Regions from separate parts of the Enterococcus eurekensis genome, predicted to be linked through region 2. Evidence: riboswitches for the same ligand, from Rfam matches in the RefSeq annotation. Region 2 holds a riboswitch; the other holds the start of a gene.
The links. A riboswitch is a leader RNA that binds a small molecule or an ion and turns the genes downstream of it on or off. The one in region 2 is predicted to bind thiamine pyrophosphate.

Region 1: linked by a shared signal. The riboswitch ahead of thiT (energy-coupled thiamine transporter ThiT) and the one ahead of ACFO3L_RS10025 (thiamine-binding protein) in region 2 are both predicted to bind thiamine pyrophosphate.

Annotation. Positions count from the first base shown of each region.
Region 1 covers NZ_JBHSGT010000054.1:93,427-97,333, reverse strand. Annotated here, with positions in the region: gene ACFO3L_RS08795 (hypothetical protein) at 143-910, shown strand; gene thiT (energy-coupled thiamine transporter ThiT) at 1,055-1,645, opposite strand; TPP riboswitch at 1,705-1,805, opposite strand; gene ACFO3L_RS08785 (ABC transporter ATP-binding protein) at 2,005-3,747, shown strand; gene ACFO3L_RS08780 (ABC transporter ATP-binding protein) at 3,734-3,907, shown strand, end outside.
Region 2 covers NZ_JBHSGT010000061.1:39,456-43,362, forward strand. Annotated here, with positions in the region: gene ACFO3L_RS10010 (ABC transporter ATP-binding protein) at 1-195, opposite strand, end outside; gene ACFO3L_RS10015 (ABC transporter substrate-binding protein) at 201-1,199, opposite strand; gene ACFO3L_RS10020 (ABC transporter permease) at 1,165-1,968, opposite strand; gene ACFO3L_RS10025 (thiamine-binding protein) at 1,937-2,233, opposite strand; TPP riboswitch at 2,335-2,432, opposite strand; gene ACFO3L_RS10030 (amidase) at 2,547-3,907, shown strand, end outside.

The sequences.
Region 1 (3,907 bases), on a different contig from region 2:
TATTTTTTACCAAATTATTTTACAAAAGATAACGCTTACTACAATGTTTTGTAATCTTATTTTAACGGAAAAGAAACAAGCATTTTACTTTGATATATTGTAAAATGAAAGAATAGAGAGTTTACAAATAGGAGGGGAGAAAATGACAGCGCCACTTTATGTTCATTTGGACACGACGAGCAATACCGTTTTAACGCAAGGGATAACACCGCGCGATTTTTATCATGGTATTACCCACCAGCCAAAAAATATTTTGTTATTAAATGCAAGTAGCGACCAAGGTGAATTTGAGAGTCACACAACGATGAAAATCATTCGTGGCTATGCTGACATTACTCACTATTTTGATAACTTACACAAGAGTTCCTCTTTATTAGACAAACGTTGGATTGATTTCACAGAGTTAGATATGTTGAAAGAGTTAACACCTTTAGAAATTTCTGAATTGTTATATTTTGGTCACATGAAAACCCACCTGTACTCACCTTTTTTCTATAAATTACAAAACAACTTTGTTTTTTTTGAACTTGAAGGTGGCATCAATCGCACTTATTATCGCTATTTAGATGAATTTTATCGCATTTTAGCCCTCAAAATTAATCATATGACGTTAGAATTATTAAACGCACGAACAACCTTTTTCCGTAAAGCCCAACCGGTCGCAAAAATTAACATTGAATTATTAAAAACACTCAAGGAAGCCTTTAAAGAAGGCGTGATTATCGCTATTAACCAAGCAGAATCAACAAAAAACGAGTTGCAAATTCCATTGCTTTATTCAGAAGATGGTCCTTTGTCAATCAAAAAAAGAACAAATAATGCCGATTATTTATTAGGTTACCTCATTTATCATAAAGATTTAGGATCTTGGACACTCGATGTTGAAGATGAGTTAATAGGTATTAATTAGCCATTTACTAGGAATGTAACCGATGTTACATTCCTTTTTTTATCCTCTTTTAAATATTCGCACTTTCACGGTATTATTTTCACCTGATGAGCAATCAAAAATTTGTATAAGAAAAAGGATGCGACTTCAGCCACATCCTTTTTCTTATTTTGAATTTTCGGTTTTAATCGCGAATGAATCGGTTGGAATAAACAACTTTGGTACCATTTTATATAAAATAATCGTCACGACTATCGTTACAGCCCCAGTTGCTAAACCACTGATACCATTCATTACAAGTGAAAAGACTGCAGGTGACATGCCCCAAAGTGCATACGAACCCCAGAAAATCCACCCCGCGACAAAGTGCCAGAAGAAACGTGCCAGTGCACCAACCAATCCACCTAAAACAATCGCCTGCAATGCTTTTCCTTGATTGGATTCAGCAATTGCTTGCTTCAATGGATTTGCATATAACCCTGCAAATCCTGCAAATAAAAAGGCTAGTAAATATTCAATTAATACTTGAGGGACACTCAAAAAATAAATTTGGCCTAAGGGAAAATGAATGATCCCCCAGATAAATCCCGCCATCAATCCTGGTTTCAACCCCCGTCGTAAGGCAAAAATCGTTAATGGAATTTGCCCTAACGAAATCGTAAAACTGGAACCGATATTCGTTGGCAGCATCGATAAAGTAATCGCCAATGCCGCAATGATTGTTCCTTCCATCATCACTCTTGTTCTCCCTTGCATATAAAAAAACTCCTCCTTGCAGAATCATCACAATTCACAAAGGAGAAGCATAATATTATACTTCAACTCGTCACAATTCCTACGTTCGCATAACCGAAACAGGTACGAAGGGTTTAGAGTAATACTCATTCTCAGCTCGAAGGCTCCCCTTTGTGATTAGATTCTATTCTATTTTTAATACCATTACATTCTAACATAGTTTCCTTAGAAAGACAGTCTTTAGATTTTTGTGCTCGCTTGTGAATTCCAATAATTGACTTTTTCTATAAAATTAACGACAATAACAAAAGGAATAATGTTAAGTGACGTCTTAATCAGCACTTACATTGAATAAATTAAATTTAAGGAGTATGTATTTTATGATTAAAAAATTACTAAGTCATGTCGGCGAATACAAAAAGGCAACGCTTTTAACCCCGCTTTTTGTCACGCTCGAAGTGATTTTAGATATTTTCATTCCGCTTTTAATGGCGATGATTGTCGATCGAGGGATTAACGGTCGCAGCCAAAAAGATATTTTATGGATTGGTGCGGCCCTGATTGCCAGTGCGATACTAGCCCTCATTTTCGGGATGCTGTCTGCCCGTTATGCTGCTACCGCATCCGCTGGTTTTGCTAAAAACTTGCGTCAACAAGTCTTCGAAAACATCCAAAAGTTTTCCTTTTCAAACATCGATCGATTCTCTACACCGAGTTTAGTAACCCGTCTAACAACCGATGTAACCAACGTACAGAATGCCTTTCAAATGACGATCCGAATTTTGGTTCGTAGCCCTTTACTCTTTATTTTTTCTCTCGTTATGGCTTTTCGTTTAAATAGTGAACTAGCAATGGTCTTTTTAATCGTTATTCCTTTCTTAGCCATCGGGTTGTTTTTAATTATTAAATTCGCCCACCCAGCTTTCAAACACGTTTTTCGAATTTATGACCGTTTAAATCAAGTTGTACAAGAAAACTTACAAGGAATTCGAATTGTTAAATCTTATGTCAAAGAAGAACATGAAGTGAAGAAATTTAGCGATGTTTCTCAGGATATTTACAAGGCTTTCTCAAAAGCAGAACGAATTGTAGCGTTAAATCAACCGGTAATGCAAATTGCTATTTATACAGCCTTACTACTTATTTCGTGGATTGGGGCTAATCTAATCGTTGTCGGCTCAATGACCACTGGTGAATTAATGAGTATGTTTATGTATGTCATGCAAATTTTAGTTGCGTTAAATATGATGTCGATGGTCTTTGTCATCTTAATTATTTCACGCCCTTCAGCTGAACGAATGATTGAAGTGTTGGATGAAAAGAGTGATTTGACTGATCCGTTAGATCCGACTGAAACAATCCCTGACGGTTCAATTTCATTTGAAAACGTTGATTTTAGCTACACGAATGACCCAGATAAACTTGTCTTGAAGAATTTAAGTTTCACGGTTCAATCTGGCCAGACTGTTGGTATTATTGGCGGAACCGGTAGCGGTAAAACTAGCCTAATCCAATTAATTCCGCGACTTTATGATGCGACTAACGGTAACATCCGTGTCGGTGGTCGAAATGTTAAAGACTATAGTCTACATGCCTTACGTGATGCCGTCGCCGTTGTTTTACAAAAAAACGTACTCTTTTCAGGCACGATTAAAGAAAACTTACGCTGGGGGAATGAGCATGCAACGGATGAAGAAATTATCGCTGCTAGCCGTTTAGCCCAAGCTGATTCTTTTGTCCAAGGCTTCCCTGATGGCTATGATACGTATATCGAACAAGGTGGTAGTAATGTCTCTGGTGGACAGAAACAACGCTTAACCATCGCCCGTGCACTATTAAAAAATCCTAAAATATTAATTTTAGATGATTCAACCAGTGCTGTTGATACAAAAACGGATGCTCTAATTCAAGCAGCTTTTTATGAAACTATTCCAAATACGACTAAAATTATCATCGCTCAACGCATCACTTCGGTTGAAAAAGCTGATCTTGTGATTGTTATGGACGAAGGGCAAATTAACGGCATTGGCACACCCGCCGAATTATTAGCAAACAATCAGATTTATCAAGAAGTTTATCAATCGCAACAGAAAGGATTTGGTACTGCAAATGAAGCCGAATAAACAAATGAAAGCCACCCACCAAGTCCAAACGTTAAAACGACTACTCAGTTATTTAATTAAAGATTATCCGATTCAATTAATTATTGTCTCGTTAGCTATTTTTGTCACATCGTTTGCAACCGTTAAAGGTTCACTCTTTTTACAAGTCGTGATTGACGAC
Region 2 (3,907 bases):
ATGATTATCGAGTAAAATCTCGCCACTGCTTGGTGCTAACAAACCCGCAATTAAGTTAAAGAGCGTCGACTTGCCTACTCCACTCGGACCGATAATACTCACAATTTCATTTTGAGCAACATGAAAATTCAATTGATTCAGTATTGTTTGTTCACCAAAGCTTTTCGAAAGATTCTCTATGACTAATTTTGACATTTACCTCACTCCATTAAATAGTCATTCGTGAAACCAGTATTTTCAGGGATGTTTTTTTCAACTAATTGGTTTTCTCCAAGCCAATGATAAAAATCATTCCAGCGCTTGGCATCAATCACTCCCCATTCAGTCGCTTCTGCTTGGTATTGTTTTGCTAACCAATTTTGACTTGCATAAACCAATGTTTGATTGAGCTCGGGTGCGGCTTTTAATAATACATCTGCGGCTTCTTTAGGCGATGCTATTGCAAATTCGTATCCTTTTTTGGCTGCTTGTAAAAATTTCTTTGTGACGTCACCTTTTTCGCTTAAGAAGTCATTATTGGCAATAATAACGGGTGTGTAATAATCAAAGACTGGATTCAAATCTTTGAAATAAAAATAATCGATTGGTACCTCAGCAACTTCTGCGGCAATGCCTCCCCATCCATAAAAGACCCAAACACTATCCGTTTGTTTTTCTTTCAAGGCTAATGGTTCATCGACAATTGTATTCGGGATTAATTTTACTTTTGAAAAATCACCACCATCTTCTGCCATGACATTTGAAATGGTCGCTTGTTCAACTGGTGAATCCCAAGTGGCATAAGTCGTGTTTTCTAATCCTTTTGGTCGATCAATTCCTTCCCCTTGGCGCGACATAATCCCCGATGTATTATGTTGTAAGACTGCCGCAACGGTCGTTATCGGCAATGGTTTTTCCGAAGCATAATTAGCTGCGAGTGAATCTTGGGCAGATATTCCAAACTGGGCTTTGCCGCTTGCAACGAGCATGGATGCAGAATCTTCTGATGGTTGTACGATTTCAACATCTAGACCTAATTCTTCAAAATAGCCCTTTTCTTGTGCGACATAAAGACCTGTATGATTCGTATTCGGGGTCCAATCAAGGACAAAAGTAATTTTTTCTAACGATTCTTCTATTTGCTGGTTCGTTGGTTGACTACAAGCACTTAAACTAAATAAACTGCTAACTGCGAGTAGAACGAGTCGTTGTATTTTCATTTTTTTCTTCCTCTTTCTTCCAAGGCATCGCCCATTTTTCGATTCCATTCACAAACACCATTAAGATTAAACTCAACAGTGAAATTAAAAAAATTACCGCAAACATTTTATCAAAAGCATAGGATTTACGAACTCGGGTCATATAAACACCGAGTCCTTCAAAGCCACCTAGCCATTCCGAGATAACCGCACCAATCACCGCATACGTTACACCAATTTTTAAAGCTGAAAAAAAGTTACCTAAACTTGCTGGTAATTTCATATGCCATAAAATTTGACGCTGATTGGCACCCATTGCCCGCATGAGTCGTAATTCATCCGAGTCAACAGATGAAAAACCATTTAACATTGCGACTGCAACGGGAAAAAAGATGGTAATAACGATTAAGACGACTTTAGGTAATATGCCAAAGCCAAACCAAATGGTTAAAAGTGGTGCTAAAGCGACTGTCGGTACTGTTTGCGTTAACACAAGAAGCGGATAAAATGCTTCTCTTATACGTGGAAAATGATCCATTAAGATGGCAACAACCACTCCTAAAACCACTCCAAATAACAGACCGAGTGCGGCTTCTGTGAGTGTGATTTTTGTATGAAACAGCAATAAAGGAAAATCATGAATGAGTGCTTCGCCCACTTGAACGGGTGAAGGGAGCATAAAGTTTGGAATCCATTCAAAGTAAGTTATCACTTGCCAAGTCAATAACAGAGCGATTAGTGTCAAAATTGAAGAAAAATTAATGTTGGTGCTTTTTCGTTTTTTCTTCAATCCCTAAGACGCCTCCTTCTGGACGATAAGCAATTTTTATATAAGAAGACACGCCCGATGCACCTGATTTAATCGCGATTAATTGACACTGCTTAATAATTTCCATCAACGTATCAAACTCTCCTTCAATACTCGTTTCAAACGCGCCCACTTGGTAGTTTAAACCTGTGCTCGCAATATAAGCGATGACTTCATCCACAATCCGAATGGTTTCTTCGGTACTTTCTACTTTAGGTAAAACTTGAATCGCAATACTTGCTTCCATTGTGACATCCTCTTTTCTTTATTTGAAATTTTTAAGCAAAACAAAAAGGCGTTTTCTCCAGACATAGAGAAAACGCCGAAACGAATCCAATCAAAAATTGAACTTTCATTTGACATGCTCCCTACGCTGGTATTAACCAACAGGTTCAAAGAGTCAGGTTTAACCTTCTCAACGCGGCCGCGTCCCTCTGCATTTGTATGTATTTGCCTTGCTCGACGATAGTATAGCAGACATTACGAGCCATTGCACGTAAAATATGATATGTTGATTCTAGACACAAGAGTCAAAAATAATTGGACGAGGTGAAAAAATGATTAAAGACGGTTTATATTGGTCTAACCAATTAAAGACAAAGCAAGTATCATTTGAAGAATACGTTACTCACTTAGAGGCAAAAATTAAGGTGATTAATCCCAAAATTAATGCCCTAGTTACATTTGAAAAAGAATCTGCCATAAAACAATATCACCGTACACCCAATCTTGATGAGCTACCATTTTCTGGACTACCAATTCCTTTGAAAATGCTTGGTCAAACGAAAAAAGGCTGGCTTAACACCGCTGGCAGTCGCCTGTTTCGTGACGTTCGTTCACCTTTCACTAGCCACTTCGTTCAACGTCTAGAATCGATTGGCTTGATTCCAATTGGTCAAAGTACGGCACCTGAATTTGGCTTTAAAAATGTAACCGATGCGACAATCTATGGCGATACACGTAACCCGGCTGATTTATCTCGTTCTGCTGGTGGTTCCAGTGGTGGTGCAGCAGCATTAGTCGCAGCGGGTATTTTCCCGATTGCCGGCGCAAGTGATGGCGGTGGCTCCATTCGAATTCCAGCTTCATTCAATGGTCTAATTGGTCTAAAACCAACTCGTGGCACGATGCCTGTCGGTCCCGACGGTTGGCGCGGTTGGCAAGGGGCATCCATTTCATTTGGCTTAACGGTTTCGATGCGTGATACGAAGACCCTTTTCTATGCGATGCGTGGCACTGAAAATGCGGCTCCCTATCAAGCACCAAAAACGGAATGGGCTCATCATGAACCTTCAAATAAAAAACTACGAATTGCTTTCTCAACTAGCTCACCTGTTGGGAGTCTTGTTTCAAAAGAGGCCATTCATGCAGTGGAAGAAGCGGTTATTTTTTTAACTGCCCAAGGACATGATGTCTTTGAAATTAAATATCCTGTTAATGGCGACCAACTGATTCGTTCTTATTATCAAATGAATGGTGCTGAAACAGCCGCGATGTTTGAAAATATCTCTACTCAATTAAAACGTGAACTAACGATTAACGATATGGAACTCATGACTTGGGGCTTATACCAGTACGGTCAAAAATTATCCGCTTCTAGTTACATTCATTCGCTCAACACTTGGGATGCAGCTGCTGTTGAAATGGAAAAACAATTCGAAAATTTCGATTTATTCTTATCACCAGCAACAGCGCACCCCGCTCCCAAAATTGAGACCGACTTACAAAGTGATGCTATCCGAGCGGAATTAACAACCATTGAGCAACGTTCAAAAGAAGAAGCCGCTACAATTATTTATCAGATGTTTGAAAAAAGTCTAGCTCTTTCCCCCTACACACAACTAGCAAATTTAACTGGCCAACCCGCCATTAGTTTACCGACTTTTACGACTAAAGAAGATTTACCTTTAGGAATCCAATT